4 regions of the Streptomyces sp. NPDC056738 genome follow, and region 4 is predicted to be linked to each of the others. Evidence: riboswitches for the same ligand, from Rfam matches in the RefSeq annotation. Region 4 holds a riboswitch; each other region holds the start of a gene.
The links. A riboswitch is a leader RNA that binds a small molecule or an ion and turns the genes downstream of it on or off. The one in region 4 is predicted to bind thiamine pyrophosphate.
Positions count from the first base shown of each region.

Region 1: it holds a riboswitch for thiamine pyrophosphate, as region 4 does, so the genes downstream of both, ACFRIC_RS27285 (thiamine ABC transporter substrate binding subunit) here and thiC (phosphomethylpyrimidine synthase ThiC) in region 4, are expected to answer to the same signal.
Region 2: it holds a riboswitch for thiamine pyrophosphate, as region 4 does, so the genes downstream of both, ACFRIC_RS35670 (purine-cytosine permease family protein) here and thiC (phosphomethylpyrimidine synthase ThiC) in region 4, are expected to answer to the same signal.
Region 3: it holds a riboswitch for thiamine pyrophosphate, as region 4 does, so the genes downstream of both, thiO (glycine oxidase ThiO) here and thiC (phosphomethylpyrimidine synthase ThiC) in region 4, are expected to answer to the same signal.

Region 1 is NZ_JBHTZF010000011.1:111,823-119,576, reverse strand. Features, by position in the region: gene ACFRIC_RS27325 (ArsI/CadI family heavy metal resistance metalloenzyme) at 1-458, shown strand, start outside; gene ACFRIC_RS27320 (hypothetical protein) at 485-775, opposite strand; gene ACFRIC_RS27315 (hypothetical protein) at 1,026-1,217, shown strand; gene ACFRIC_RS27310 (hypothetical protein) at 1,257-1,601, shown strand; gene ACFRIC_RS27305 (hypothetical protein) at 1,723-2,025, opposite strand; gene ACFRIC_RS27300 (hypothetical protein) at 2,336-2,593, opposite strand; gene ACFRIC_RS27295 (hypothetical protein) at 2,905-3,531, shown strand; gene rlmN (23S rRNA (adenine(2503)-C(2))-methyltransferase RlmN) at 3,701-4,807, shown strand; TPP riboswitch at 4,901-5,006, shown strand; gene ACFRIC_RS27285 (thiamine ABC transporter substrate binding subunit) at 5,084-6,181, shown strand; gene ACFRIC_RS27280 (ABC transporter permease) at 6,157-7,754, shown strand, end outside.
Region 2 is NZ_JBHTZF010000018.1:56,859-64,612, reverse strand. Features, by position in the region: gene ACFRIC_RS35675 (alpha/beta fold hydrolase) at 148-981, opposite strand; TPP riboswitch at 1,202-1,296, shown strand; gene ACFRIC_RS35670 (purine-cytosine permease family protein) at 1,287-2,687, shown strand; gene thiD (bifunctional hydroxymethylpyrimidine kinase/phosphomethylpyrimidine kinase) at 2,753-3,550, shown strand; gene gndA (NADP-dependent phosphogluconate dehydrogenase) at 3,724-5,166, shown strand; gene ACFRIC_RS35655 (hypothetical protein) at 5,290-6,849, opposite strand; gene pflA (pyruvate formate-lyase-activating protein) at 6,907-7,644, opposite strand; gene pflB (formate C-acetyltransferase) at 7,641-7,754, opposite strand, start outside.
Region 3 is NZ_JBHTZF010000003.1:36,256-44,009, reverse strand. Features, by position in the region: gene ACFRIC_RS07600 (deoxyribonuclease IV) at 20-889, opposite strand; gene pknB (Stk1 family PASTA domain-containing Ser/Thr kinase) at 972-2,930, opposite strand; gene ACFRIC_RS07590 (thiazole synthase) at 3,225-4,019, opposite strand; gene thiS (sulfur carrier protein ThiS) at 4,023-4,223, opposite strand; gene thiO (glycine oxidase ThiO) at 4,220-5,386, opposite strand; TPP riboswitch at 5,384-5,496, opposite strand; gene ACFRIC_RS07575 (hypothetical protein) at 5,549-5,926, shown strand; gene ACFRIC_RS07570 (NAD(P)/FAD-dependent oxidoreductase) at 5,959-7,203, shown strand; gene ACFRIC_RS07565 (Rv2175c family DNA-binding protein) at 7,281-7,652, shown strand; gene thiE (thiamine phosphate synthase) at 7,742-7,754, shown strand, end outside.
Region 4 is NZ_JBHTZF010000004.1:192,116-199,869, forward strand. Features, by position in the region: gene ACFRIC_RS11935 (VWA domain-containing protein) at 1-182, opposite strand, end outside; gene ACFRIC_RS11940 (LysR family transcriptional regulator) at 179-1,141, opposite strand; gene ACFRIC_RS11945 (DUF1801 domain-containing protein) at 1,350-1,712, shown strand; gene ACFRIC_RS11950 (VOC family protein) at 1,709-2,104, shown strand; gene thiC (phosphomethylpyrimidine synthase ThiC) at 2,162-3,982, opposite strand; TPP riboswitch at 3,975-4,131, opposite strand; gene ACFRIC_RS11960 (YibE/F family protein) at 4,203-5,714, shown strand; gene ACFRIC_RS11965 (SsgA family sporulation/cell division regulator) at 5,798-6,235, opposite strand; gene ACFRIC_RS11970 (IclR family transcriptional regulator) at 6,337-7,074, opposite strand; gene ACFRIC_RS11975 (DUF5326 family protein) at 7,532-7,744, opposite strand.

The DNA of each region.
Region 1 (7,754 bases), on a different contig from region 4:
TCAGTGACCTCGAAGCGTCGATCACCTTCTACTCGAAGCTGTTCGGCACCGAACCCGCCAAGCGGCGCGAGGGCTACGCCAACTTCGCCATCACCGAGCCGCCGCTCAAGCTCGTCCTGATCGAAGGCGGGCCCGGCGAGGAGACCCGGCTCGACCACCTCGGCGTCGAGGTCGAGTCCACCGACCAGGTCAGCGCCGCCACCACCCGGCTGAAGGACGCCGGCCTGGCCACCTTCGAGGAGAACGACACGTCCTGCTGCTACGCCCTCCAGGACAAGGTGTGGGTGCACGGCCCCGGCAAGGAGCCGTGGGAGGTGTACGTGGTCAAGGCCGACGCCGCCACGCTGGGCAAGAGCGCCGACCCGTCCCCGACCGGCGACGGCTGCTGCACCGGCGGGACCACCGAGGAAACCGAGGAAGCCGCCCCCGCAGCCGCCGGATGCGCCTGCGGCCAGTGAACGAACGGTCTGACCGCCCGGCCCGGTCAGCGGCGCCGCGACTCGCGATCGGCGAGGTCGAGCAGTGTGAGGCCCAGCAGCCAGACGGCACAGCCGGATGCCTTCACGGCCAGGCCGAGGTGTGACGTGCCGGTCAAGGAATCGCTGACCAGATAGCCGATCAGTCCGACAGCCATGGTCAGTTGTGCCCAGCCGAACATGACCGGCCGGCGGACGCTGTCACGGACCCACGACGGCAGCCAGCCCCCACCAAGGGTGGCGACTCCCCCGACGATCAGCACCGACGCGCCGACCATCTCGATGCACTGCCAGAACATGATCGGCCTCCACTTCGGCCGGATCCTGACACACTCCCCACGGATTGCCCAGCCGGACGCCCGGGGCCCTTGCCTGGCCAAACGCCTGGAGCTCCTGCTCGGCCAGCGATGGACGCGCCCTCTCATGCCCGTTCGGTCGACCGCTCGCCGATCAGGAGGAGTTGGTGTGGAGCGCGCACGCCTGCGAGAGCTAGCATCTCGCTCCACACCCAGGGGAGGGAAGATCGTCATGGTCATGGGAGCCGCGGGGATGCCCGGCAGAGAGTGGATGGTCCGGGACGCCAAAGGCCGCAAGTACAGCTACGACTCGGAGAGCGAGGCGTTCGAGGAACTCCCCGACCACGGGGAAGGCGCAACGGTGTGGACCCGCGAGGTCTATCGCGTGATGTTCGTGACGCGATCCACCGACGGCTGGCAGCAAGTGACCACGCCTCGCGCCTAGTTTCCGGCTGGCACATCATGACGTCGTAGGCTGCGGCGCATGCACAGCACGCTGACCGAGCACGCCCGGTGTCTCTACGGAGACGAGTACCGTCCGACACCGGCGTGCGGTCAGGAACATCGCGAGCACTACTTCGTCGAAGAGCTGACCTTCGCTGATGCCGACGCGATCCTCTCGATGCTGCGGGAGCTCTGTCCACAGATCGTCGACGGCCATCTCCCGGTGTGGATCCGTAATCTCGCCTATCGCCTTCTGTTGTTGCAGAGGCCGGACGAGTCGGCTCTTCTGCGGGAGGCCGCGGAGAATCTGTGGCTGCACGGGCCTGATGGGGATGCCATCGCGGCGGAACTCGTGCGACGGGCCGAAGAGTTGGAAGCCCGCTGACGGAACAGCCATTCGGGTCTGGGGAATCCGCAGGTCATGCACGCGGTCGCCCAACCTCGCTCCTGAACGGTGGGCCCATTCGTCCGCCTGACCCGCATCGAGCAGGTCACTGATGAGGCGGCTACCCCTGGACGGGAAGATCAGGATGGGTGGCCAGGAAGATCATGTAAGCGACCGCGGCTGTTGCCCCCAAGAGGGACAACACGCCGCCCACGACAGCTCGCGTCCCGTTCGCTCGCCCCGACTTTGATGCGCGGTACTCGACGAAGGCCCGCACCAGGCCGACGAGCGCCAGCGGCAGCGCGACGAAGCTGACCAGTATCCAGAACGGACAGCAGAACCACAACGCCAAGGACGCCCCGCCGAACCAGACCGCAAGCTGCGCCTTCTCTTGCGTCTCGTCCGGGGTGCCGACAGAAATCATGGGCCGATCCAAGCAGAGCCCTTCGTGCCGTAGTGCAGCGAGGTACAGCCACCGTCGCGACCCGAGTCAGCCGTCAGCACCCACACGCGATCGCGGGACCAGCCAAGCAGACCTCACTGACCGTCGTACCCGCAGTTCGCAGCGAGGGGCCTCCGAGTGCGATTGGGATCGGTGTGGCAGGGTGCGCGCAGGTCTGTCGACGTCGCCTATCCCGTCTTCCGCACCGACCGATCAGGCGGCGTCTCCGGGCCCGGACCAGGTGGTGGTCGTTCCGCCCGGTGCTCGCCGGCTTGAAGAATTGGGCCCAGCGCTAGTGAGGGGCGGCCAGGGCCTGGAACTTGAGTGCTCCGATCCCCAGGGTGATGAGCTGCACCGCGCCGGGAATGCGCCATCGCAGGGCCAGAAGGCCAACGCCCGTGACCACGGCGCCACCGGCCAAGCACCACATTGCTCGCCGTGCGAACATCTGCGCCTCGGGCGCGATGCTGCCGTCGTCGGTCCATCCCGCGAGCCCGTAACCGAACCACAGGCCGGTAATGACCACCAGGTCGCAGGCGAGCAGCAACACGCCGACCATCACCTGCGCGCCAACATACGGCGCACTCCCGCGTTCCACGCCCACCCCGATCTGTTCGCAGATGCCAGTCCGCCGATCGCGCGCACCCCAGCATGCTGACCCTGAGGGGCGCCGCGCATGAGTACGCGTACTCACGAAGCAAAGCGAGGGCGCTCGATGGTGACCAACGTCGACAGGCGTCGAGAGCTCGGCATCAGGTCAGAGCGATGCTCGGTCGCGGACTGGCCGGATCGCCCCCTTGTGGGTCCTTCGGGTGCGTGTCACACAGTTCAGAGGCGGGGACCTGGGGGAGGGGGCACTGCATGTCGGTGTTGGGTGGCTATCCGGTAGGGCCGTCGGCCTGGGCCGTCGAGCGGTTCGGGAGGCGTGCCGGCGCCCTGGCCGCCGCGATCCCGGTGCGGCTGGCAGAGGCACATGCGAAGGCCCATGCCGCGCACCTCGCCGCGGGACTGAAGAAGCGGAGTCCGTACGGTGTCGCCCTTGCGGGCCTGGTGCGCGAGAACCTGGCGGAGACGGCACGCGAGCTGGAGGAAGCCGTTCGCGATGTGCGCGGGTATGAGTATGCGGTGATCAACGATCACGCACTCTTCCCCTTCCGGTACGCGGACCGGCCGAGGCCCCTGGACCGAGCCCGGCTGCCTGCCAACGCGTCGCCGACTCGGCACCGGCTGTTACGGGCCCACGGGCCACAGCCTCCGGAAACGCTGTTCGATGTCGATGAGGACCTGGCGACCGAGGAGTACCTGGGGCTGCACGAGGCCTTCGAGGAGCTGGGAGCCTCCACCAGGTTGGTCTGCGTGTTCTTCACGGCCGACGCCGAAAACGGCATCCACGCCATCCACTGGGGAGACGCCCACCTCGAACCCGACCGCACCTTCACCTGGCCGTACAGGGAACAGCTCCCCGTCGCTCCCGTGCAACTGGAGTGATGGGTGGTGGTGCCGCTGCCGGGGGATGGCCGACCGGGGCCCGCCGAGTTTTGGGCCGTCTCCGGGCCGTCCCAGGTCGACCGACGCCGACGGACGGCGCCCGCAGGTGACCGCCCCCACCCCGCTCTGGCCCGGGCCGGTGGTATTGATCTGCGACACTGGAAGGGTTATGCCGAAGCCCGGAGAACTCACCTTTGTCGCGCCGCGCGGAGCCAAGAAGCCGCCGCGGCACCTTGCCGATCTCACGCCCGCCGAGCGCAAAGAGGCGGTTGCCGCGATCGGTGAGAAGCCGTTTCGTGCCAAGCAGCTCTCGCAGCACTACTTCGCCCGGTACGCGCACGACCCCGCCGAGTGGACGGACATCCCGGCCGCCTCGCGCGGCAAGCTCCAGGAGGCGCTGCTTCCCGAGCTGATGTCGGTCGTGCGGCACCTGTCGACCGACCAGGACACCACCCGCAAGACCCTGTGGCGCCTCTTCGACGGCACGCTCGTCGAGTCCGTGCTCATGCGCTACCCGGACCGGGTGACCATGTGCATCAGCTCGCAGGCCGGCTGCGGGATGAACTGCCCGTTCTGCGCCACCGGACAGGCCGGCCTCGACCGGAACCTGTCGACCGGCGAGATCGTGCACCAGATCGTCGACGGGATGCGGGCGCTGCGTGACGGCGAGATCCCCGGGGGTCCGGCGCGGCTGAGCAACATCGTCTTCATGGGGATGGGCGAGCCGCTCGCCAACTACAAGCGGGTGGTCGGCGCGATCCGTGCCCTCACCGACCCGGAGCCGGACGGGCTGGGGCTGTCGCAGCGCGGCATCACCGTCTCGACGGTCGGCCTGGTTCCCGCGATCAACCGGTTCTCGGACGAGGGCTTCAAGTGCCGGCTCGCGATCTCCCTGCACGCCCCGGACGACGAACTGCGCGACACCCTCGTCCCCGTGAACACACGGTGGAAGGTGCGCGAGGTCCTGGACGCCGGCTGGGGATACGCGGACCGGTCCGGGCGCCGTCTGTCCATCGAGTACGCGCTGATCCGCGACATCAACGACCAGGCCTGGCGGGGCGACCGGCTCGGCCGGATGCTCAAGGGCAAGCCCGTGCACGTCAACCTCATCCCGCTGAACCCGACCCCGGGCTCGAAGTGGACCGCGTCGCGGCCCGAGGACGAGAAGGCGTTCGTCGAGGCGATCGCCGCCCACGGCGTCACGGTCACCGTCCGGGACACCCGTGGCCAGGAGATCGACGGAGCGTGTGGTCAGCTCGCCGCGACCGAGCGGTAGTCTGAACCGAGTCGGTCCGTCTCGTCCGCTTCGCGAGCCGAAGGCTCCACGAGTCGACGAGTCCGGCCCGGCACATCACCGTCCGACATCTTCATATTCCGACAGGGGAGCGCCACAGCGCTGAGAGTGCGGGACAGACCGCAGACCCTCTGAACCTTGCCCAGGTCATTCTGGGTAGGAAGTTCGGTCACTTACTCAAGCTGTTGCGCCCTGCCCGGGAACCGTCAGAGGTCCCGGGCAGGGCCGCGTCTCTTCCTGGTCACCCAGGAGGAATCAGTGATCACCAACACCAGCGGCGGCAGGCGGCTCGCGGTCACGGCCGTCGGGCTCGGTCTCGTCGCGCTGCCCGTCCTGTCCGCGTGCGGCTCGTCCGACAGCGCCGGCTCGGGCGACTCGAAGACGATCACGCTCGTCAGCCACGACTCGTGGCTCGTGTCGAAGAACGTCCTGGCCGACTTCGAGAAGCGGTCCGGCTACAAGGTCCGCGTCCTCAAGGACGGCGACGCCGGACAGGCCGTGAACAAGGCCATCCTGACCAAGGACAACCCCCAGGGCGACGTCTTCTTCGGCGTCGACAACACCCTGCTCTCCCGCGCGCTCGACAACGGGCTCTTCCAGTCGTACGAGGCCAAGGGCGCGGACCAGGTCCTGCCGCAGTACCGGACCGACCAGGACAAGCACCGGGTCACGCCCATCGACACGGGCGACATCTGCGTCAACTACGACAAGGCCTGGTTCAGCAAGCACAAGCTGGCGCCGCCGCGGTCCTTCGACGACCTGGCCAAGCCCGCGTACAAGAACCTCCTGGTCACCGAGAACGCCGCCACCTCCTCGCCCGGCCTCGGCTTCCTGCTCGGGTCCGCCGCGCACTACGGCGACGAGAACTGGCAGGGCTACTGGAAGAAGCTCAAGGCCAACGGCGTGAAGGTCGTGGACGGCTGGGAGCAGGCGTACAACGAGGAGTTCTCGGGGTCCGCGGGCGGCAAGAAGGCCAAGGCCGACCGGCCCCTCGTCGTCTCGTACGCCTCCTCGCCGCCCGCCGAGGTCATCTACGGCGACCCGAAGCCCGCCACGGCCCCGACCGGCGTCGCGGACGGCACCTGCTTCCGGCAGGTCGAGTACGCGGGCCTGCTCAGCAACGCCAAGAACACCAAGGGCGGCAAGGCGCTCCTGGACTTCCTGCTCACCAAGGAGTTCCAGGAGGACATGCCGCTCAACATGTTCGTCTACCCGGTCCGTGAGGGCGCGCGGGTGCCGGCCGAGTTCACGCAGTACGGTCCGCAGGCCAAGGATCCCGAGATCCTGGCGCCCGCGAAGATCGCCGCCGACCGCGACCAGTGGGTCAAGTCGTGGACCTCGCTCGTACTGAAGTAGCCGCCGACGGGACGGTGAAGGCCGGCGGTCCCGAGAGGACCACCGGACCGGCCGGGCCCGGTGGGCGGGACCGTGCCGACCGGGCTCCGCGCCGGGCCCGCGGACAGAACGCGGTGCGGTTCGCCCTGATGGCGCTGCCCGTCGCGTTCTTCGCGGTCTTCTTCGCCTATCCCGTCGCCGCGATCGTCTCGCGCGGGCTCCACGGGGACGGCGGCTGGCAACTGGGCCGCGTCTGGGACGTCGCGACCCGCTCCGACATCCGGCACGTGCTGTGGTTCACCACCTGGCAGGCGCTCGCCTCGACGGCGCTCACGCTGCTGGTCGCGCTCCCCGGCGCGTACGTCTTCGCGCGCTTCGACTTCCGCGGCAAACAGATCCTCCGGGCCGTGGTGACGGTGCCCTTCGTGCTGCCGACCGTGGTCGTCGGCACGGCGTTCCTCGCGCTGGTCGGCCGGGGCGGACTGCTCGACGACCTGTGGGGCGTACGCCTGGACACCACCGTGTGGGCGATTCTGCTCGCGCACGTCTTCTTCAACTACGCCGTGGTCGTACGGACCGTCGGCGGGCTCTGGTCGCAGCTCGACCCGCGCCAGGAGGAGGCCGCGCGCATGCTCGGCGCCTCGCGCCTGGCGGCCTGGCGCAAGGTGACGCTGCCGGCGCTCGGGCCCGCCGTGGCCGCCGCCGCCCTCATGGTCTTCCTCTTCACCTTCACCTCGTTCGGGGTGGTGCAGATCCTCGGCGGCCCGACCTTCTCGACCCTGGAGGTCGAGATCTACCGGCAGACCTCCGAGATCTTCGACCTCACGACGGCGGCCGTGCTGACGATCGTCCAGTTCGCCGCCGTCGGCGCGATCCTCGCCGTGCACGCGGCGACCGTACGCCGACGCGAGACCGCCCTGCGGCTGGTGGCCCCGGACACCACCGCGCGCCGGCCCCGCGGCGGCGGACAGTGGGCGCTCCTCGCGGGCGTGCTCGTGAGCATCGCGGTGCTGCTCGTGCTGCCGCTCGCGGTCCTCGTCCAGCGCTCCCTCGACGCCCCGGGACTCGGCTACTACCGGGCCCTGGCCGACGCCGACGGAGGCGTCTTCCTCGTCGCCCCGATCGAGGCGGTCGGCAACTCGCTCGAGTACGCGCTCGCCGCCACCGCCATCGCCGTGCTGATCGGCGGTCTCGCCGCGGCCGCCCTCACCCGCCGCGCCGGCCGGCTGATGCGGGGCTTCGACGCCCTGCTGATGCTGCCGCTCGGCGTCTCCGCGGTCACCGTGGGCTTCGGGTTCCTGATCGCCCTGGACGAACCACCGCTCGACCTGCGCGCGAGCTGGATCCTGGTGCCGCTGGCCCAGGCGCTGGTCGGCGTCCCCTTCGTCGTGCGGACCATGCTGCCCGTGCTGCGCGCGGTGGACGGGCGGCTGCGGGAGGCCGCCGCCGTCCTCGGGGCGTCGCCGTGGCGGGTGTGGCGCGAGGTCGATCTGCCGATGGTGCGGCGGGCCCTGCTGATCGCGGCCGGCTTCGCCTTCGCCGTCTCCCTCGGCGAGTTCGGCGCGACCGTCTTCATCGCCCGCCCCGACAACCC
Region 2 (7,754 bases), on a different contig from region 4:
TGATCCCTTCCTGTGGGGAGCATGAGCATGCCATGCAAAGACCTGTCGGCGGGGTGACGACGGTACGGATCACGTCAGGGAGCGCGGCCCGGACCGGACGGGTTCCCTCGCGGCACCCGGCGAGTCCCGCGCACCCGCAGGGTGCGGTCAGCCGCCGCCGGTTCGGGTGCCGGGGTGCTCGATCCGCGAGACGAAGGCGGTGAGGTCGGCGACCACGCGCTCGGGCTGTTCCCAGTGCACGGAGTGCCCGGTCTCCGGGTAGGCGAGGAAGTCGGCGCCGTGGACGGCGTCCAGGATGGTCTGCTGGTCCTCGCGCGGCAGGAATTCGTCCTGTTCACCCCAGATGACGAGTGTGGGCACGAGGATGCCGCCGAGGGTCGCGCGGAGATCGGCGTCGAGGAGCCCGCGGGCGGTGTCCTTCCAGACGTGCGCGGGAAGCTTCAGGTTCTCCTCGACCATGGTCTCGACGAACCCCCGGGCGATCGGTCGGGCCACCGTGTCGGCCAGGAAGTCCTCGACGAAGGCGCGGGGCACCGGATCGGCCAGGTCCTCCATGGCCGCCACCAGGCCGGTCACCGCCGGCTTGTCCGCGAGGGTGCCGGGGACACCGAGCAGCACCAGACCCGCGATGCGGTCGGGGTGGCTGCCGGCGACGATCCGGGCCGGTACACCGCCGCTGGACGCCCCGACCAGGACGGCCCGGGGGATGTCGACCGCGTCCAGGAAGGCCACCAGGTCCGCGGCGAAGTCGTCGGGGGTGTAGCCCTCCGGTGGCCGGCCGGCGTCGCCGTGCCCGCGCTGTGTGGGCGCGTATCCGTGCAGGGACGCCGGAAGGCGCCTGAGGAGGGGTTCGAAGGACCACCAGGAGTCGGCCAGACCGTGCACGAACACGACCGGCGTACCACTGGGGTAGCCGGCCTCGGCGTACGGGAGGACGAGACCTTCCCGCACCTGCGCGGACTTCAGGGAGATCACGGTCACGGCACCCTGCCTCCTTCGGCCCTGCCACCGGGGCCCGGAACCCGGGAGCGCAGAGCGAGCGGCGATCACTTCCGACACTACCGAGGGGCGGCACGCGCCGCGCTGTGAACGGGCCCGCCCGCGCCGTTCGAATGAACCGGAGCACGCGCGGGCGTACGCCGGTCCGGGCGAGTGAGGACCCCCTGCCGCCGCGTCGCGGGGAACGGTTAGGGTGTCCGTCGTACCGGACACGGGGTGCCCCGTCCGAGGGCTGAGATCACACCCGTCGAACCTGAACCAGTTCATACTGGCGGAGGGATGTCTTCATGCCATTGGCGCATGTTCCCGGCGGGCTGCCCGCCGACAGCCGGCCTGCCGTCTTCGACGGACGGATGCCGGCCGCACCCGGCGACCTCCGCGTGGAGGGCCACGGCATCGAACCGGTCCCCGAGAGCAACCGGTACGGCGGGGCGGGACGCCTCTTCACCGTCTGGTTCGCGCCGAACCTGACGATGACGGGCGTGTTCACCGGCACGATCGGGATCGCGCTCGGCCTCGACTTCACCACCGCGCTCGCCGCGGTCGTCCTCGGGACCGTGCTCGGCGCGCTGCCCACCGCCTACCTCAGCACCTGGGGCGGCCTCACGGGTACGGGCCAACTCCCCCTCGCACGGCTGGCGTTCGGCCCGTCCGTGGTGCTTCCCGGCACGCTCCAGTGGCTGTCCTCGGTCGCCTGGGACGCGCTGATCGGCCTGTTCGGCGGGGACGCGCTGGCACGGCTGTGCGGCTGGCCGTTCTGGCTCGGCGTCCTGGTCATGATGGCCGCGCAGGGGGCGCTCGGTGTCCTCGGCTACGAGGCGATCCACCGCCTCCAGATCGTCATGACGTTCGTGCTCGCCGTGGCCTTCGCGGTGATCGCCTGGCGGATGCTCGACGGGGTCCACCCCGCGACGACCGGGTCCGCCACCGGCGCCGACCGTGCCGGCGCGTTCGTCCTCACCAGCACCATCGCGCTGAGCCTGTCGCTGTCCTGGGCGCCGTACGCCGGTGACTTCAGCCGCTATCTGCCGCGGACGACGTCCCGCCCGCGCATGTTCTGGTGCACCCTGCTCGGACTCGTCGCCTCCTTCGTCGCCGTGCAGGTCCTCGGACTGTGGGGTGCCTCGGTGCTGACCGACCAGACGGCGGCGGGCGTGGACGTGCTGCTGGGCGGCGGTGCCGCGGGCGCGTTCGGGCTGCTGGCCGTGGCGCTGGCCGCCGTGTGCAGCAACGCGATGAACGACTACAGCGGTTCGCTGGCCCTCCAGACCCTGGGGGTGCGGATCCCGCGACCGGTCGCGGCGGCCCTGGCCGCGGCGCTCGGCTTCCCGCTGGTGCTGTGGATGCACGCCGCCGACACGACGGCGCGTTTCCAGAACGTGCTGCTGTTCGTGGGCTGTTGGATTCCCGGGTTCGTCGCGATCGTCGTCGTCGACTGGATCGCCCGGAAGCGGGAGCGCGGAGGCGCCCCGGTGGACGTCGCCGCCGAGCTCTCCCGTCCGCGCCCGGCGTGGCCCTCGCTGGTGGCCTTCGTCGCGGCGTTCGGCGCGGCCGTGCCGTTCATGGACACGAGCCTGTACGTCGGTCCGGTGGCCGACGCACTGCACGGCGCCGATCTCTCCTACTACGTGGCGTTCCTCGTCGCCCTCGCCCTCTACGCCCCGCTGCGGCTGCGCCGCCGCGTCTGAGGGCCGCCCGTCGCTCAGCCGGTCAGGGCCCCCGTGCCCGAAGCCGTTTCCGAGAGGAACACCCCATGACCACCCCTCCCCGCGTCCTGACGATCGCCGGATCCGACTCCGGCGGAGGCGCCGGAATCCAGGCCGACCTCAAGACCATGCTCGCGCTGGGCGCCCACGGGATGAGCGTGCTCACCGCGGTGACCGCGCAGAACTCCGTGGGCGTGCAGGGGGCCTGGGAACTGTCCGAGGAAGCGGTACGGGCCCAGTACCGCAGCGTCGTCGACGACATCGGCGTCCAGGCGGTGAAGACGGGGATGCTCTCCTCGCCCGAACTCGTCACCACCGTCGCCGAGTTGCTGACCGACGTGGGCGCCCCGGTCGTCGTGGACCCGGTGAGCGTCTCCAAGCACGGTGACCGGCTGCTGGCCGACGACGCCCTGGACGCCGTACGGACCCGGCTGCTGCCGCGCGCGACCGTGGCCACCCCGAATCTCGACGAGGTCGCCCAGCTCACCGGCGTGAAGGTGGACGGCGAGCCGGACATGCGCCGGGCCGCCGACCTGCTGCTCGCGTTCGGTCCCCGCTGGGTGCTGGTGAAGGGCGGTCATCTGCCGGGCCAGGCCGTCGACCTGCTCACCGACGGAACCGCCGAGCACTGGCTGCGCGCGCCCCGCCACGACAACCGGCACACGCACGGCACGGGCTGCACGCTCGCCTCGGCCGTCGCGGTGGGACTGGCCGAGGGCCTCGACGTGCCGGAGGCGGTACGGCGGGCCAAGGCCTACGTGACCGCCGCGATCGAGGCCGGTTTCGCGCTCGGCGCCGGCATCGGACCGGTGGACCACGGATGGCGGCTGCGCCGGGACGGCTGACCTCGGCGCGCCCCGGCGCCCGGCGGCCGGCACCCGTTCCGCCGTCCCCCCACAGCTCCTGTGCCGAAAGGTGAACACCTGGGCTCCTGGCGGCGTACTGATCGGCACAGCGACAGTCGTCTGCTCGCCCGTCAGGTACGCGGACAGGCAGATCCGGATCCAAGGAGCACACCATGAAGGCGACCGCACAGATCGGCGTCACAGGGCTCGCCGTGATGGGCCGCAATCTGGCCCGCAACTTCGCCCGGAACGGCTACACCGTCGCCGTCCACAACCGCACACCCGCGCGCACCAAGGCACTGGTCGAGGAGTTCGGACACGAGGGCGCCTTCGTCGCGGCCGAGTCGGCCGAGGACTTCGTGGCGGCGCTGGAGCGCCCGCGCCGCCTCATGATCATGGTGCAGGCGGGTGCGGCCACCGACGCCGTCATCGAGGAGTTCGCGCCGCTGCTCGAGACCGGCGACATGATCATCGACGGGGGCAACGCCCACTTCTCCGACACCCGCCGGCGTGAGCAGTCGCTGCGCGAGCGCGGCATCCACTTCGTCGGCGCGGGCGTGTCCGGCGGCGAGGAGGGCGCCCTCAACGGGCCGAGCATCATGCCCGGCGGCTCCCCCGAGTCGTACGCCTCGCTGGGCCCGATGTTCGAGTCGATCAGCGCCAAGGTGGACGGCGAGCCCTGTGCCACGCACATCGGCACCGACGGCGCCGGTCACTTCGTCAAGATGGTGCACAACGGCATCGAGTACGCCGACATGCAGTTGATCGGCGAGGCCTACGACCTGCTCCGCCGCGTCGGGGGCTACACGCCGCCGCAGATAGCGGAGATCTTCCGGCGCTGGAACAAGGGCCGCCTCGACTCGTACCTCATCGAGATCACCGCCGAGGTGCTCGCGCACACGGACGCCGCCACCGGGGAGCCCTTCGTCGACATCGTGGTGGACGCCGCGGGGCAGAAGGGCACCGGCCGCTGGACCGTGCAGACCGCCCTGGACCTCGGCTCCCCGGTCACCGCCATCGCGCAGGCCACCTTCGCCCGCGCCGCCTCCAGCCAGGACGCGCTGCGCTCCGCCTACCGCGGTCTGCCCGGCGGCACCCACTGGGACCTGTCCGGGACCGAGGCCGAGCGCTTCACCAGCCAGGTCGAACACGCCCTGTACGCCTCGAAGCTGATCGCCTACGACCAGGGCTGGAAGATGATCCTGGACGCCGCCGCCGAGTACGGCTGGGACATCGACCTCGGTGAGGTGGCGAAGATCTGGCGCGGCGGCTGCATCATCCGCGCGGCGTTCCTCGACCGCATCCGCGCCGCGTACGCCGTCGACCCGGGCCTGGTGAGCCTGCTGTCCGACGCGGGGTTCGCCACCGAGATCAAGGACGCCCAGGTCCCGTGGCGCGAGGTCGTCTCCATCGCCACCCGCAGGGGCGTCCCGGTGCCCGCGTTCTCGGCGGCGCTGTCCTACTACGACACGCTGCGCGCCGACCGCCTGCCGGCCGCCCTCACCCAGGGCCAGCGCGACTTCTTCGGTGCCCACACCTACCGGCGCACCGACCGTCAGGGCAGCTTCCACACGCTGTGGGGCGAGGCGTCCCGCGGCGAGACCGAGATGCTGTGAATCCGGTCGGGAGATGACTGAGCGCGGGGCGGGCCGTGCATCCGTTGCGACGGACGCACGGCCCGCCCGGTCGTGACGGATGGACCGCCCCGCCCCGTCGTGACGGAGGTCCGGCCCCGCCCGTCATGACCGCCGGACGTCTCGACCGGCGCTCGCGCGGGTCTCGTCGGCCGCGGTCACGAGTCGCGCCATCACGGCGGGCGGCAGGGACGGGTTGGCTGCCGCCGCTTCCGCCACCTGCCGGTCGGGGTCGGCGAGCAGGTCCACGATCACCGCCGGCGGCAGGGCCGGGTGCGCGGCGGCCACGGGCCTCGCCCGGTCGTCCGCGAGGCAGGAGAGCAGGGCTTCGACCGGCGCGTTCGGGTGCCGGGCGACCTCCCGGAGGGCCTTCGGCACCGGTGGCGCCTGACGGGTCAGGTGTTCCAACAGACCCGGACTCGCACCGGGGTTGGCCGCCACCCTGGCGAGCACCCGGACTCCGTGCCGGTCGGCCATCGCCCTCAACTGTCCTTCGGAGAGGCCGGGGTGTGGCGCGACGGCCTTGACCACCTTCGCGTCGGCGTCACTTGCCAGCGCGTCGCGTATCCCGGGCGGCAGGTCACGGTGTTGGGCCGCGAGCATGCGGGCCGCCGGGTCCGGCGACCGGGCCAGGTCCGCGAGCTCGGCGGGCGTCGCGGCGGCGACACGGGGAGCGAGCGTGGCCCCGACCTTGGCGGTCCGGGCCAGTTCGGTGAGCACGTCGAACGGGACGCGGGGATGCCGCGCGAGGCCCCGGCGTACCGATACGTCGCCGTCCCGCGCCAGTACGCGGATGACGTCCTCGCCGATCGCGGGGTTCTCGGCGAGGTCACCACGGACGCCGGGCACGGGGTCCGTGGCGAGCCGGGCGCACACCTGCGGGGGCAGGTCCTCGCGGGCGGCGAGCGTCAGGCGCAGCAGCACCGAAGGGTGGTCCGCGAAGCCGGCGGCCGCTTCCGTGGGCGTGGCCGGATTGCCGAGCGCCGCGATCCGCATCCCGTGGACGGCCGACTCGTGGGAACCGTCGCAGGAGTCACCCGGACCCAGGTCGCAGTCCGTCCGGGGGCATTCCGGATCGTGGGTGAAGGGGGTCGCCTCGCGGTCGCAGACGCGGCAGTGCCGCGCGGGCGGCAGTCCTTCTCCGGTGAGGAGCGCGGCCAGTACGTCCGGGGGTGTCGCCTCGTTGCACACCACCGCGCGGCGGACCAGGGCGTGCGGATGCTCCGCGAGCCGCGCGGCCGTCTCCGGTGTGGTCCACAGCGCGAGTTCCGCGACGACGCCGGGATCCGGGTCCGCGGCGAGCCTGTCCACCACGTCGGCCGGAAGGCCCGGACAGGCCGCCAGCTTCTCCCGGCGCTCCGACATCGGGTCGCCCGCGAAAAGGCGCGCCCAGTCGGGGTTGCCGGACCCCTCGTCGAGCAGGGCGAGGGCGGTGTCCGGCCGGGTGACCGGATCGACGTCGGCGGCCGTCAGCCTCCCGGCGTGGGCGAGCGGCACGCCGCAGTCCGGGTCGCGCGCGAAGAGGGCGACCGCCTGTGCGTGGCTGAGGTCCTCCCGGCCGGCGAGGTCTCGGGCGAGGTCCCCGTCCGCGACCGCGATCAGCCGGTCGACCAGTTCGGAGGGCAGGGCCGGGTTGGCGGCGAGACCGCTCAGGACGTGGTTCACAGGGGCATCCTGCCCCGGGTCGCGGTGGATCGGCCCGGGATTTTCCCCGCGCGGAGGTCAGTGCGCGGTCAGTCCTTGGGACCTGAACTGGCCCCGGACGCGTTCGGTCAGGTCGGGTCCGGGCACGGGGATGTCCCGCAGCGGGAAGGGGATGCCCAGGGCTTCGTACTTGGCGGCGCCCAGCTTGTGGAAGGGGAGGACGTCCACGCGGTCGACGTTGCCGAGCCCGGAGAGGAACCAGGCGAGTCCCTCGATGGGCTCGGGCGCGTCGGTGTGGCCGGGGACGAGGACGTAGCGGATCCACACCGGGACGCCGAGGCGATCGAGTCGTGTGGCGAAGTCGAGTGTGGGGGCGAGTGCGCCGCCGGTGAGCTTGCGGTAGGCGTCGGCGTCGAAGGACTTGATGTCGAGGAGCACCAGATCGGTGTCCGCGAGGAGCCGGTCGGTGGCGCGGGCGCCGAGGAACCCGGAGGTGTCCAGGGCCGTGTGCAGTCCGGCCTCCCTGCAGCGGCGCAGCACCGCCGCGGTGAAGGCGGGCTGGAGGAGGGGCTCGCCGCCCGTCACGGTCACCCCTCCCCCGGCGGCGGTGACGAACGGCCGGTACTTCTCGATCTCGGCCATCACCTCGTCGACGGTGGCCTCCCGGCCGTCGCGCATGTGCCAGGTGTCGGGGTTCGCGCAGTAGAGACAGCGCAGCGGGCAGCCGCTGACGAAGAGGACGAACCGGGTCCCGGGACCGTCCACGCCGGTGGACAGGTCCCAGGAGTGGATCCGGCCCGTCGTGGCCGTCCTCACAGCGTTCCGTGGAAGGTGCGGCTGATGACGTCGAGCTGCTGTTCACGGGTCAGGCGGACGAAGTTGACGGCGTACCCGGAGACCCGGATGGTCAGCTCCGGGTACTTGTC
Region 3 (7,754 bases), on a different contig from region 4:
GTGGGACCAACAGGTGGGACTAACCGTCGCGGAGCTTCTTCAGCCGCTCCACGTCCGCCGCGTGCCCTTCCTTGCCGCCGGGCGTCTCGATGATCAGCGGTACGCCCTCGGTGGCGGGGTGGGTCATCAGGGCGCGGAAAGGGTCCTCGCCTATGTGGCCGGAGCCGATGTTCTCGTGGCGGTCCTTGTGCGCGCCGACCACATCCTTGGAGTCGTTGGCGTGGATCAGCTTCAGCCGCCCCTCGCCGACCGTGTCGACCAGCAGGTCGAGGGTCTGGTGCATGCCGCTCGGCCCGGTCAGATCGTGGCCCGCCGCGAAGATGTGGCAGGTGTCGAGGCAGACGCCCAGCTTGGGATGCGCGTCCAGGGCCTCGAAGTAGGGCCCGAAGTCCCAGGTGCGGGAGCAGAGGGAGGAGCCCTGGCCGGCCGTCGACTCCAGCAGCAGGAACGGGTCGTCGTCGTGGGTCAGTTCGTCCAGCAGCGGCAGCAGACGGTCGCGCACCTGCCCGAGGGCGACGGAGCGCTCCCGGCCGCCGGTGGCGCTCCCGGTGTGCACGACCACCCCCAGGGCGCCGATCTCCCGTCCGCGCCGCAGCGAGTGCCGCAGCGACTCCACCGACTTCTCGACCGTCGCCTCGGTGTGCGAGCCGAAGTTGATCAGGTACGGGGCATGGACGTACGCGGGGATCGACCCGGCGGCGCACGCGGCGCGGAAGTCCTCGTCCTGCTTCGGGTTCCCGGCGGGTGTCGCCCAGCCGCGCGGGTTGGCGACGAAGACCTGGACGGTCTCGGCCGCGAGGTCACGGGCGTAGGCCAGGCCGACGGAGTTGAGGCCGCCGGCCACGGGGACGTGGCCGCCGACGGGGTTGCGGAGCTGCTTGCTGGTCACACCCGTCAGGGTGTCACGCGCCGCGGGGCACCCCGCGGGCGGACCCGGGAGGGGCCCGCGGGACGCCCGGCGGCGGGTCGACTCAGCGGATCTGGATCGTGATCGTCGAGCCCTTGGGCGCCGTGTCGCCGCCGTCCACCGACTGCTTCTTGACCGTGTCGCCGAAGAGTCCGAGGAGCCCGCGGTCCTCGTCGACCTTGAACCCGGCGTCCTCCAGGGCCTGCTTCGCGTCGTCCACGCTGTCACCCACGACGTCCGGGACCTCGACCATCTCGGGGCCCTTGGAGAGCGTCAGCGTCACCGTGTCGCCCGTGGCGGCCTCGCGGCCCGCGTCCGGCGTCTGCCGGGCGACCTGACCCTTGTCGAACTCCGAGTTGACCCGCTCCGCGGCGATCTTCACCTTCAGGCCGGCGCCCTCCAGCTCCGCGGCGGCGTCCTCGACCGACGAGCCGGTCACGTCGGGCAGCTCCACCGGGCTGCCCTTGCTCACCACGATCGCGATCGCCGAACCCGAGTGCCGCGTGGTGCCCGCCGCCGGATCCGTACCGATCACGAAGCCCCTGGCCACGTCCTGGCTGAACGCGCGCGTGACCATGCCCGCGACGAGCCCGTCGCCCTTGAGCACTTCCTTGGCCTTGAACAGCGCGAAGCCCTTGAGATCCGGAACCTTCACCGTCTGGGGACCGTCGGAGACGGTCAGGGTCACGGAGTCGTTGTCGCGGATGCGCTCGCCGACATTGGGGTCGGTGCTGATGACCGTGCCCCGCTTCACGGTGTCGCTGTAGGCGTGCTTGACCTGCTTGACGTCGAGCCCGGCGCCCCGGAGCTGGGTCCTGGCCTGCGCCTCCGTCTTCGCCAGTACGGGCGGGACCTTGGTGAACTGGCCCGAGTTGATGTACCAGACACCGGCGCCGAGGCCGAGCACCAGCACGATCGCGGCGACGACCAGCAGCATCCCGCGCCGAGGCGGCCGTGCGGCCCCGGGCTGCGGCGGGACCGGCGCGGTGGTGAACGGGCCGTCCTGGGTGGTGAACGGGCTGCTCTGTTCGAACCGGCTGGTCCGATGGAGTGAGTCGTCGTCGTTCACGGGCAGCAGACGGGGGACGGACAGCGAGCGCGGGATCACGCTCGTACGGTCGTCGGCGTTGTCGTGGCCCACGGACAGGGCGCCCGGCGGGATCGCGTCGAGCTGGTCGGCGGTGAGGCCGGCGCGCGCTTCGAGGACCTGGCCGAGCAGGGACACCGCGTCGGCCGGGCGGAGCTCGGGATTGCGGGCCGTGGCCGCGGTGACGAGGTCGTCCAGCGGGTGGGCGAGGCCCGGCACGACGGCCGACGGGGGCGGTACGTCCTCGTGGAGGTGCTGGTAGAGCACCTGGGCGGGGGAGTCCGCGGTGTGCGGCTTGGCGCCGGTGAGCATCTCGTACAGGACGACACCGCAGGCGTAGACGTCGACCCGGGTGTCGGCGGTGCCGTGCTCGATCTGCTCGGGGGCGAGGTACGACACGGTGCCGAGGACGGCGCCCGTCGTGCTCGTGACCGTGTCCACGGCGCGGACGAGCCCGAAGTCCGCGACCTTGACCCGGCCGTCGTCCCCTATCAGGACGTTCTCCGGCTTCATGTCGCGGTGCACGAACCCGGCGCGGTGGGCCGCGCCCAGCGCGGCGAGCACCGGCTCCAGGATGTCGAGCGCGGCCCGCGGCTGCAGGGCGCCGCGCTCGCGCAGCACGTCGCGCAGGGTGCACCCGGCGATGTACTCCATGGCCAGATAGACGTACGACCCGTCCGCCCCCTGGTCGAACACCTGCACCACGTTCGGGTGCGCCAGCCGGGCCACCGACTTGGCCTCGCGGATGAAGCGCTCGACGAACGAGACGTCCGCGGCCAGCGTCGGGTGCATCACCTTGAGCGCGAGCACGCGGTCCAGACGGGTGTCCAAGGCCCTGTAGACCGTGGCCATCCCGCCGACCGCGATCCGTGCGTCGACGCGATAGCGGCCGTCGAGCACGTGTCCGACAAGCGGGTCCTGAAGGGTCGTATCCACGCAGGTGAGTCTACGAGCCGCCACTGTCACGGCGCCCCGTTCGGGCGATTCGGGGGCCCGACTGCATCCGAGCTGTGACGAGCGCGGCCCGTACGAAGATCCGTTCGTCGCACAGATGTCCGATCAGGCCCCGTCTGTCACCGCAAGGCCACAACACGACAACCTGCGGCTGACCCGCCCGGCCGGAAAGCGACGGCGCACGTCCGGACGGCGCGATCGCTGCCGGGTGTTCCGGGGAGCCGGAGCGCGGCGGGTTCCCCGGGCGGCCGAAGCGTCGCGGGGTGTCCGGTGCGCTCAGAACGCCGGGCGCTCCGGGTCCAGCGCCGCCACGCCCTCCGTGGGGGAGGACGCCGTCGCGAAGTGCCGCCGGGGGATGCGCCCCGCCCGCCGCGCCAGCCGGCCCGCCTCCACCGCGTGCCGCATGGCCTCCGCCATCAGCACCGGCTCCTGCGCCCGCGTCACCGCCGAGGCCAGCATCACCCCCGCGCACCCCAGCTCCATCGCGAGCGCGGCGTCCGACGCCGTGCCCGCTCCCGCGTCCAGGATCACCGGCACGCCCGCGTGCTCGACGATCAGCTCGAAGTTGTGCGGGTTGCGGATCCCGAGCCCGGACCCGATCGGCGAGCCGAGCGGCATGATCGCCGCGCAGCCGACGTCCTCCAGCTTCCGCGCCAGCACCGGGTCGTCGTTCGTGTACGGCAGCACGGTGAAGCCGTCGTCGACCAGCGTCTCCGCCGCGTCGAGCAGCTCGATCGGATCGGGCAGCAGGGTGCGCTCGTCGGCGATGACCTCCAGCTTGACCAGATCGGTGCCCAGCGCCTCGCGCGCCAGACGGGCCGTCAGCACGGCCTCGCCCGCGGTGTAGCAGCCGGCCGTGTTCGGCAGGACGCGGATGTCCAGCCTGGCCAGCACCGACAGGACCGAGCCGTGCACGGACGCGTCCACGCGCCGCATCGCGACCGTCGTCAGCTCCGTGCCCGACGCCACCAGGGAGCGCTCCAGCACGTCGAGGCTGGGCGCGCCGCCCGTCCCCATGATCAGCCGGGAGCCGTAGACCGTACCGCCGAGGACGAAGGAGTCGTCTGCCATGGGTCAGCCTCCTTGGACGGCGGTGAGGACCTCGACGCGGTCGCCCTCGGCGAGCGCGGTGGACGGCCACTGCGCGCGCGGGACGACGGTCTCGTTCAGGGCGGCGGCCACCCCGGACGACGAGGCGGTGAGGGTCGCGACGAGCGCGTCGAGAGCGGTCCCGGCGTCGATCCGCCGCCGCTCCCCGTTGACGACGATGTTCATACGGGCAGCTCCGTGAGGGCGGTGGCGCCGAAGCGCAGGGGCGTGAAGGGGCGGGCTTCGGCGGGGAGTTCGCCGGTGGTCAGCACGTGGGCCATCACGTCACCGGTCACGGGCGTCAGGAGTACGCCGTTGCGGTGGTGCCCGGTGGCCAGCAGCAGCCCGTCCAGGGCGCTCGGGCCGAGCAGCGGCGCGTTGTCGGGCGAGCCGGGGCGCAGCCCCGCGCGGGTCTCGGTGAGCGGCAGCTCGGTGATCCCGGGGACCAGCTCGTGGGCGTCGCGCAGCAGCTCGTACACGCCGCCCGCCGTCACGGTGGTGTCCCAGCCCAGCTCCTCGCTGGTCGCGCCCACCACGAGCTCGCCGTTCTCGCGCGGCACCAGGTAGACGTGGCTGCCGCGCACCACGGCCCGCACGGTCCGGTTCAGGAAGGGCGCGTACCGCCGCGGCACGGTCAGCCGCAGCACCTGACCCTTGACCGGGCGCACCGGTGGCACGGCGTCCTCGGGGACGCCCGCGAGGCGTCCGCTGAGGCTGCCCCCGGCCAGCACCACCCGGTCCGCGGCGAGGGCGGTGCCGTCCGCGGTGACGACGCCGGCCGCCCGCTCCCGTACGACGCTCAGCCGCTCCGCCCAGGTCCGGTGCATGACCACCCCGGCCCGCTCACAGGCCGTGACGAGGGCCGCCGCGAGGCGCCGCGGGTCGATCTGGTGGTCGCCGTCCACCCGCAGGCCCCCGCGCACGCCGGGCGCGAGCATCGGCTCCAGACGGCGGCACTCACGGCCGCTGAGCCACTCCGACTCCAGCCCCGAGCGGACCTGGAGCGCGTGCAGTTCGCGCAGATGGGCCCGGTCGTCGGCGTCCAGCGCGACGGCCAGCGTGCCGCTCCGGCGGTAACCGAGGTCCTGTCCGGCCGCCTCGGTGAGCTCGGCGGCGAAGTCCGGATAGCGGCGCGCGGAGGCGAGGTTGAGGCCCAGCAGGGTCTCCTCGCCGAAGTGCAGCTCGGTGACGGCGGCCAGCATCCCGGCCGCGACCTGCGCGGCGCCGCCGCCCGGCTCGGGGTCCACGAGCGCGGTGGTGAACCCGCGCTGCGCGGCCCGCCAGGCCGTCACCAGACCGATGATTCCGCCCCCGACGACGAGGACGTCCGACGAACGTGCAGACGGCATGGGCGTCCAGCCCCTCCCTTCGCCGGCATGACCCGGATCAGGTTCGTACGGTCGGAGGCCGCCCAGCCTCCCTCTCAGCCCGGTGCGTCCGGGCTCCCGCGAGTGCTTTACGTTGGCCACCCTAGCCCGCCCCCGTCCGTCTCAGTAAGGGAGCCTCCGCCCATGGCGCGACCGCTCGACGGCCTCGTGCTCGCCCCCGTCGCCGACCAGGCGCCGGGCCAGGTGGGCACCCGCACCCGGTTCACCTACCACGAGGAGGACGGAGTGGTCTGGGCCGACTACGCCGGCGGCGACGTCGTCCGCGGACATCTCGTGGGCACCCGTGAGGGCGACCGCCTCGACTTCCGGTACGTGCAGCTCAAGCGGGACGGCACCACCGCGTCCGGCCACTGCGTGTCCCTGGTCGTCGAACTGCCCGACGGCCGGGTGCGGCTGGAGGAGACCTGGACGTGGGAGTCGCAGCCGGGCGCCGGGACGAGCGTGGTGGAGGAACCGGTCGGGACCGGCCGTGTGCAAGAGGTCACCGAGCACGTCCGCTGACTGACGGATCGTCACGTGTCTATGGTGATCAGGTGAGCGATCAGACGCAGGCACAGTCCCCGTCCCGGCCGCGGCGGCACACGGCACGACGGGTCGTCGTGGTGGGCGCCGGCATGGCCGGGGTGCAGACCGCGGTCGCCCTGCGCGAACAGGGCTTCACGGGCACCGTCACGCTGATCGGCGCGGAGCCGCATCAGCCCTACGACCGGCCGCCGCTGTCCAAGGCCGTCCTGCTCGGCAAGGCCGAGGGCTCCGCCTTCGACATCGACTTCGAGGCCCTGGACATCGACCTCCGGCTGGGCAGCGAGGCGCTCGGCGTGCGCCCCGGCGACCACGAACTCGACACGGACGCGGGGGCCGTCCCGTACGACGTCCTGGTCGTCGCCACCGGCGCCGAACCGATCCGGCTCCCCGGCGCCGAAGGGGTGCCCGGCGTGCATCTGCTGCGCACGCTCGACGACGCCGACCGGCTGCGTCCCGTACTCGCACGGCAGCACGACATCGTGGTGGTCGGAGCGGGCTGGATCGGCGCCGAGTTCGCCACGGCCGCGCGCGAGGCGGGCTGCGCGGTCACCGTCGTCGAGGCCGCCGACCGGCCGCTCGCCGGGGCGCTGCCGCCCGAGGTGGCCGCCCCGATGGCCGCCTGGTACGCGGACAGCGGGGCCTCGCTGCGCACCGGCGCGCGCGTGGAGCGCGTCGAACCCGGCGCGGTGATCCTGGACGACGGCTCCCGGGTGCCCGCGGGCGCCGTCGTGGTCGGGATCGGCGCGCGGCCCGCCACCGCCTGGATCGCCGGCTCCGGCATCGAACTCGGAGCCCACCGCGAGATCGTCGCCGACGACCATTTGCGCACCTCGCTGCCCGACGTCTACGCGGTCGGCGACTGCGCCTCCTTCCCGTCCGGCCGCTACGAGGAACGCCTTCTCGTCCACCACTGGGACAACGCCCTCCAGGGCCCGCGCACGGTCGCCCTGAACATCGTCGGCGAGACGCCCGCCGCCTACGACCCCGTGCCGTACTTCTGGTCCGAGCAGTTCGGCCGTTTCGTGCAGTACGTCGGCCACCACACGCCCGCCGACACCCTGGTGTGGCGCGGTGACCCCTCGGGCGCCTCCTGGTCGGTGTGCTGGCTCCGCGAGACACGGCTCGTCGCCCTGCTGGCGGTGGGCCGCCCGAGGGATCTCGCCCAGGGGCGCCGGCTCATCGAGGCGGGTGCCGCGATGGATCCGGTGCTGCTCGCGGACCCGTCGAGGCCGCTGAAGGGAGCCACCGCCTGATCACGTCCCGGTCCCGTCACCCCGGGTCGGACGCCCTCGGCTTTCCGGCTGTCGGTCCGGGATGGCAGGCTTGTCCCGTGACCGAGATTGACGCAAAGACCGATGCTCTCGTCCCCGCCTGGCTCACCCTCCCCGACATCGCCGAACAGCTCGGCGTCGAGGTGACACGCGTCCGGCAGCTGGTCAAGGAAGGCCAGCTCATCGCCGTACGCCGTGGTGAGAACCGCGCACTGCACGTCCCCGCCGACTTCATCGACGTGGACGAGCAGAAGGTCGTCAAGGGCCTGGTCGGCACCCTGACGCTCCTGAGGGACGACGGTTTCTCCGACGAAGAGGCCCTCGAGTGGCTCTTCACCCCCGACCCGACCCTGCCCGGCACCCCCGCGCAGGCCCTGAGCGAGAATCGCGGCACGGAGGTGAAGCGTCGCGCCCAGGCGCTCGCCGTCTGACCTGATCGAGACCGTCCGGCACGGGGAGCACGGCGGCGGGACCCTCCCGGCCGCCGCGCTCCCCGCGCACCGACAACGGGGGACCACGCATGCCCGAGAACG
Region 4 (7,754 bases):
TGCCGGGGCTGGTTGTAGAAGACGAAGTCACCGTCGTCGCGCACCTTCCCGTCCGCGCGCAGCAGCAGGGCCGAGGCATCGGCGTCCGGCGCGCCGGGACCTCCGGACCAGCCGAGTACGACCCGCACCGCCTGCGCGGCAACGGGAAGGTTGGCACCCTTGCTCATCGATGTCGGTGTCATGCGCCCAGTCTCCCTGGAGAAGCCGTCGGTGGATCCGACCGATACGCCCGCGCGTGGGAGAAGCCGGCCGCGGGGGAGGAACCGGCCGCGTCCGAGGCGGCCCGGACGAACTCACGCAGGCGTTCGGTGGTGTTGCTCTCCCTCCACACGAGTCCCCGCTCGATCGGCCGGGCGTCGTGAAGGGGTACGTAGGCGATGTCGGGCCGGGGGTAGTACTGCCGCGAGTGCTCCCCGACCGGGAGGACGCCCCGGCCCATCGCGACCAGGGTCAGCATCTCGGAGAACGATCCGCCGACCGGGCCCTTCGGCACGGGTCTGCCCGAAGGAGTGTGGTCCGGTGTGCGGTCCCGCTTGAACCCCGCCGAGGTCACCGCGGGGTACTGCACCACGGGGTGGTCCGCGAGCACCTCCAGGGACAGCCGCTCCTCACCGGCCAGCGGATGACCGGCCGCGACCGCCAGGACCCGTTCCTCCCGCAGCAGGGCGGGCCCGCAGGCCATCCCGTCGAAGGGGAACGAGGCGAGCAGCACGTCGATCGAACCGTCCACGAGACTCGCACGGGAGTTGGAGAGCTGGACCTCCCGCACGTCGACCCGGCAGTCCGGGTGACGCTCACCGAACAGGGCGACCGCTCTGAGAAGCGCGGGCGCCGTCCACTCACCGAGGAAGGCGACCCGCAGCTCTCCGGTGATCCCCCGGCTCGCGTCGGCCGCCCTTCGCACAGCGGCGTCGATCCCGGCGACCAGGGGCGCCAGGTCGTCCGCGAGCTGCCGGCCGATCGGGGTGAGCCGGACGGAACGGCTGGTGCGTTCGAACAGCAGGCCGCCGACCCTGCGCTCCAGCGTCTTGACCACCTGGCTGACCCGCCCGGTCGTGATCAGCAGCCGCTCGGCCGTCCGGCCGAAGTGCAGTTCCTCGGCCAGCGTCAGAAAGGTCTCGATCTCCAGCCGTTCCAGCATGAACCCCCCAGCGTTAAATCTGGCTCAACGGTCGTACAGCGATCATGCCTTGATGGCGTCCGTCCCACGGCGGATCGTAGAAGGCGTCCACCCGGCGGCGGGAGGGAGCCGATCAATCCCCCGGCAGGCGGCACGCACGGCGCCTCCGCACCCGGCTCCGCCCACCGCGTCCACCACACCCATCACACCCTTTCCGAACGGGGACCCCATGACGTCCGCGGACATCACCGCCTATCTGAACGGGCTCGACGGCCCACTGCGCGACATCGGCGAGAGGGCCGGGCGCCTCATCGACTCGGTCCTCCCCGACGGCTCCGGGGCACTGTGGCACGGCCATCCCACCTGGAGCCTCGGGGACAAGCCGGGCCGGACACCGGTCTGCCTGCTCAAGGCCCACACGTCCTACGTCACCTTCGGCCTGTGGCGCGGCCAGGACCTGACCGACCCCTCGGGCCGGCTGGTCGCCGGAGCCCGCCGGATGGCCTCGGTGAAGCTCGGCCGTGCCGACGAGATCGACCCCGACCTGTTCAGCGCGTGGCTTCGCCACGCCGTCGCCCTGGAGACGACATGACCACCCTGCGCGTGAAGGCCTTCGACCACCTCGTCCTCAAGGTCGAGGACATCGAACGGTCCCTGGACTTCTACACCGGACTTCTCGGCCTGGAACCCGTACGCGTCGCCGAATGGCGTCTCGGACAGGCCCCGTTCCCGTCGGTGAGGATCACCGCGGAGACCATCATCGACCTGATCGCCCATGCCCCCGAGGGGTCCAACGTCGACCACATCTGTCTCACCGTGGAACCGCTGGACTGGGACCAGGTCCTCGCGTCGGGATCCTTCACCGTGCTCGAAGGGCCCGTGGAACGCTTCGGCGCACGCGGCACCGCGACCTCGGTCTACGTCCGCGACCCGGACGGCAACACCGTCGAACTGCGCTGGTACCCGCAGGACGTCACGCCGTGACCGGGCCGGGGACCGCGGTCCGGGTGTGCTCCCCGGACCGCGCCCCCGTGGGGTGACTCAGTCGGCCAGCGGCAGGTACACGCGGTTGCCGGCCTCCGCGAACTCCCGGGACTTCTGGAGCATGCCCTCGGAGATCTCCGCGGCGGAGGCACCGCCGGCCGCGTCGGCGCCGAACCGCTCGTTGATGTCCTGGCTGATCTTCATCGAGCAGAACTTCGGCCCGCACATGGAGCAGAAGTGGGCCGTCTTGGCGGGCTCGGCCGGCAGGGTCTGGTCGTGGAACTCCCGCGCCGTGTCCGGGTCGAGAGCCAGGTTGAACTGGTCCTCCCACCGGAACTCGAAGCGGGCGTCGGAGAGCGCGTCATCCCATTCCTGCGCACCTGGGTGCCCCTTGGCGAGGTCGGCTGCGTGGGCGGCGATCTTGTAGGTGATGACGCCGGTCTTGACGTCGTCACGATCGGGCAGGCCCAAGTGCTCCTTGGGCGTGACATAGCAGAGCATGGCCGTGCCCCACCAGGCGATCATCGCGGCACCGATGCCGGAAGTGATGTGGTCGTACGCCGGCGCGACGTCCGTCGTCAGCGGGCCGAGGGTATAGAACGGAGCTTCATCACAGATCTCCTGCTGAAGGTCGATGTTCTCCTTGATCTTGTGCATCGGGACATGTCCCGGGCCTTCGATCATCGTCTGAACCTGAAAACGCTTCGCGACCGCGTTGAGTTCCCCGAGCGTCCTCAACTCGGCGAACTGCGCCGCGTCGTTGGCGTCCGCGATGGAACCCGGCCGCAGCCCGTCGCCGAGCGAGTAGGTGACGTCGTACGCGGCGAGGATCCCGCAGAGCTCCTCGAAGTTCTCGTACAGGAACGACTCCTTGTGGTGCGCGAGGCACCAGGCGGCCATGATCGAGCCGCCGCGCGAGACGATGCCGGTCTTGCGGTTCGCGGTGAGCGGTACGTACGCCAGGCGCACGCCCGCGTGGACCGTCATGTAGTCCACGCCCTGCTCGGCCTGTTCGACGACGGTGTCCTTGTAGATCTCCCAGGTCAGCTCCTCGGCCCGGCCGTCGACCTTCTCCAGCGCCTGATAGAGCGGCACGGTGCCGATGGGGACGGGGGAGTTGCGCAGCACCCATTCACGGGTGGTGTGGATGTTGCGGCCGGTGGACAGGTCCATGACCGTGTCGGCGCCCCAGCGGGTCGCCCAGGTCATCTTCTCCACCTCCTCCTCGATGGAGGACGTCACCGCGGAGTTGCCGATGTTGGCGTTGACCTTCACCAGGAACCGCTTGCCGATGATCATCGGCTCGATCTCCGGATGGTTCACGTTCACGGGCAGCACCGCGCGGCCCGCGGCGATCTCCTCCCGTACGACCTCGGGGTCGACGTTCTCGCGAAGCGCCACGAACTCCATCTCGGGCGTGATCTCCCCACGTCGCGCGTAGGCGAGCTGGGTGACCGGCCGGCCAGGGCGCCCCCGGCGTGGCTGACGCGGCCGGCCGGGGAAGACCGCGTCGAGGTTGCGCAGCCCTCCGCGCGGGGACGTGTGCTTGATCCCGTCGTCCTCGGGACGGACGGGACGGCCCGCGTACTCCTCGGTGTCTCCGCGGGCGATGATCCAGCTCTCACGCAGCGGCGCCAGTCCCCTGCGCACATCGGTGTCGACGGTCGGATCGGTGTACGGGCCGGACGTGTCGTACAGCGTCACGGACTGCCCGTTGGTGAGGTGCACTTGGCGGACCGGCACCCGCAGATCGGGGCGCGTGCCCCCGACGTACGCCTTGTGCCAGCCGATGGACTGCCTGTCCTGGCCGTCCGGAGACGACGGGGAAACCCCGTCCGTCCGTCCGGAGGCAGGCGTGCGTACATCCTTGTCGGTCATCTGACCTACTCCCTACGCCGGCATTACCCGGTAACAGGTTCAGCGGTCGACGCAGCGGCTTCCGATCGCCGATGTTTCATGTGAAACATCGCGAAGACGGAGGTCAGCGTCCTCTCAGCCCGGTGCTCCGAGCTCCCGCGTGTGCAAAGGTGCCTCCACGCTAGCGTCATATTTGGCGCGGTGAACAGAGGGCCCTTGACGTTCTTGCGATGATCGGGCGGTGACGACGACCCGCCAGCACCCGTTCTCCCCGTCCGAGCCACCGCGCCGTCCCGGCTCCGACGGCGGCCACGGACATGGCTCCGGCACCGGCCCCGAGCACCAGCACGAGCAGGGGCACGGGCATGGGCCGGACGGCGATCATCACGGTTCGGGCGACGGCCACGAGCCGGGTTCCCGCGCCGGGCACGGCCGGCCGGTGGGCGCCGGGCACGGGCATTCCCACAGCCACGGTCCCGCAGCCCCGGTCTCCAAGCATCTGCGCAAGGTCATCGCCGCGGTGCTGATCCCCTTCGCGGCGGCGGTCGTGGCGGGTCTCGTGCTCCTGTGGCCCGGCGGCGCCCCGGCCCACGAGCGCACCGGGGTCGGCTTCGACCGGCAGACCCAGCAGGCGACGGTCACGAAGATCGACCAGGTGGACTGCAAGTCCGTGAACGCCTCCTCGGGGGCCTCGACGGGCGACGCCTCCGCCACCGGGGGCTCCCCGGCTCAGGGCCGGGCCGCGGGGGAATGCAAGAAGGCGACCGTCCGGATCGACACCGGGAAGGACAAGGGCCGCACGTTCACCGAGATCGTCCAGCCGGACCAGTCACGGCAGTTGCACCAGGGCGAGAAGGTCGTCGTCGCGTACGAGCCGTCCGCGCCCAAGGACCTCCAGTACTCCGTCACGGACGCCAACCGGAAGCTGCCGCTGACGCTGCTCGCCATCATCTTCGCGGTGGTCGTCGTGGTGATCGGGAGGATGCGCGGCGTCATGGCGCTGGTCGCGCTGGCCATCAGCTTCGTGATCCTGAACTTCTTCATCCTGCCCGCGATCCTGCAGGGCTCGAACCCGCTGCTCGTGGCCGTCGTCGGATCCAGCGCGATCATGCTGATCGCGCTCTACATGTGCCACGGTCTGTCGGCCCGGACGTCCGTGGCGGTGGTCGGCACCCTGCTCTCCCTGGTGCTCATCGGTTTCCTCGGCTCGTTCTTCATCGACTGGGCCGTGCTGACGGGCAACACCGACGACAGCACCGGTCTGATCCACGGCCTGTACCCGTCCATCGACATGAGCGGCCTGCTGCTGGCCGGCGTCATCATCGGTTCGCTCGGCGTCCTGGACGACGTGACGGTGACGCAGACGTCCGCGGTCTGGGAACTGCACGAGGCGAACCCCACGATGGGCCGGCGCGCTCTGTACCGGGCGGGTATCCGTATCGGCCGCGACCACATCGCGTCGGTCGTCAACACGCTCGTCCTGGCCTACGCGGGCGCCGCGCTGCCGCTGCTGCTGCTCTTCTCGATCGCGCAGAGCAGCGTGGACACCGTCGCCAACAGCGAGCTGGTCGCCGAGGAGATCGTGCGGACGCTCGTCGGGTCGATCGGTCTGGTCGCCGCGGTGCCGGTGACGACCGCGCTGGCCGCCCTGGTGGTCGCCGCGGACCGCGAGGGCGGCGCGTCCGTCCCCGCGCAGCCCGCGGCCGACAGGACCCCGGCGCGGAGCGGCAAGGGGCGCCGCCGCAAGCACTGACCCGTCGCACGGAAGCGCTGAAACCATCCTGCACCGGCGGCCCTTGTGAGGAAGCGTTCCTCCGCTCCGGGCCGACGGGGGTCTCAGCCCGCGCTCTGCTCCTCCGTGAGGATGCGGTCGAGCACCGCGTCGAGGGAGGTGTCGAAACCCTCGAGAGAGCGTTCCTGCCCGAGCGGGACGAGGCGGTCCGTCCGGTCGAGGAACGCGACGAGCGGCGCCGTCCCGGACCGGAACAGCGCGTGATCACCGCCGACCTGAAGCCGGATCAGCACCTCTCCGAGGGCCTCCGGGTCGGCCGGAGCGATGTGCACGTCGCCGTCACCACAGGGCCTGCCCACGCCGTCGATGAGCAGTTCCCGTCCGAACGCCCAGGTCACCGGCGCGTCGCCGGGCAAGTGGAAGGTCAACCGCACGGCATACGGATCACAGGTCTCGTATCGCAGTTCGACAGGAATGCGGAAGGACAGCTCCTCGGACACGAGGAAGCTCATCATGACCTCTGCCTGCACCGACTCGCGCATCGCCTACCCCGTCGTTTGCTGTCGACTGGCCAGCAGTCGTCCCACCTGACCCTGCTGGAAATCTTGCTCAACGTGCATGCCTAATTACAAGGAGTGAGTTTTCAGATACTGATAGAGATGGCGAGTGTTCCTAGCAGGCGGCCCACCTCGCTCTGGAGCTTCCGTGCCGTGGGGATCAGCCGGTCGCCCTGGTGGGACGGGAGGGAGAAGGCCACGGCGGCGGCCGAACTGCCCGCGGTGACGGGGATCGCGGCGCAGACCGTGCCCAGCGCGTACTCCTGCCGCTCGATCACCGGTTCCATCCGGCCCGTGCGCTCCAGCCGGCGCAGCAGACGGTCCTCGTCACGCACCGTGTACGGGGTGAGCGCCCGCACCGGGTAGCGGTCGAGGTGGTCACGCCGGGACTTGTCGTCCAACTGGGCCAGCAGGCACTGGCCGACCGCGTGGGCGTACCCGGTCTCGCGGAAGTCGGCCCACTGCTCGACGGCGGGGTTCGCCGGAGTGTCGGCGACGCACATGACCTCGATCTCACCCTCGCGGTAGACCGCGTAGTACACGGGTGCGCCGATCACGTCGCGCCAGTGCGCGACGGTGTCCCCGACCGTGCTGCGACGTCTCTGCCGGGCTCCGCTGCTGCCGAGCCGCTCGGCGGCCTCGCCGAGGAAGAAGAGGCCCCTGTCGCGCCGCAGATAGCCCTCGTGGACCAGGGTGCGCAGCAGGTGGTAGGCGGTCGGCAGCGCCAGGCCGGCCTCTCGGGCGAGCTGTTTGGCGGGGGCGCCCTGCTCACGGGAGGCGACGGCCTCCAGCAGACGCATCGCGCGCTGGACCGAGCCGATCAACGTGGTGGTGTGGGAGTCCAGGGGCGCTGCTTCCGGCTCCGCCGACGGGGTGCGGGCGCGCCGGGCGGGTTCCCCGGCCTCCGGGGGCCGGGACGCAGCCTGCCGGGCGGGCGGGGTGTGCGAGGGGGGCGGCTCCCCCGGCGAGGCACGCGGCTGGACGGGCGGAACGCGTGCCGCCGCGGGCGTACCCGGTCGCCGGAAGGGTGGAGCGACGGATGGTGCGGGTGCGGTGTCAACCGTGGCCAAGGGGCACTCCGAAGAGCGAGGAGGACCGCCCGTGCGGGGAGTCACGGGAGGGGGCTGTGCGCTGCCCGCGGGGTCGGCCCCGCGTCGAGTTCCGGACTCTAACGGCCCGTCACCGCTCAAACAGGGCCTCAGCGGAAAACTTCCCCCTGCCGAGGGAACCTTGGGTTCCCTTTCCCCTTTCTCCGTTACCTGTCGCTCGCCCCCGCGCGCCTCACCAGTCGCTGCGCGAGGAGGAGCCCGACATGAACTTCCGCACCACGAAGATGAGCCCGCCGACGAGCGCGACGAAGACGAGCAGCTTGAAGAGCAGGCCGATGACGAACCCGACGACGCTCGCTATCAGACCGCCGAACACCACAAGGGCGATGACCGGCACCGCGACCCACTTCACCCACCACGGCATACCGCTGAAGATCTCCTGCATCGCCCTGTCC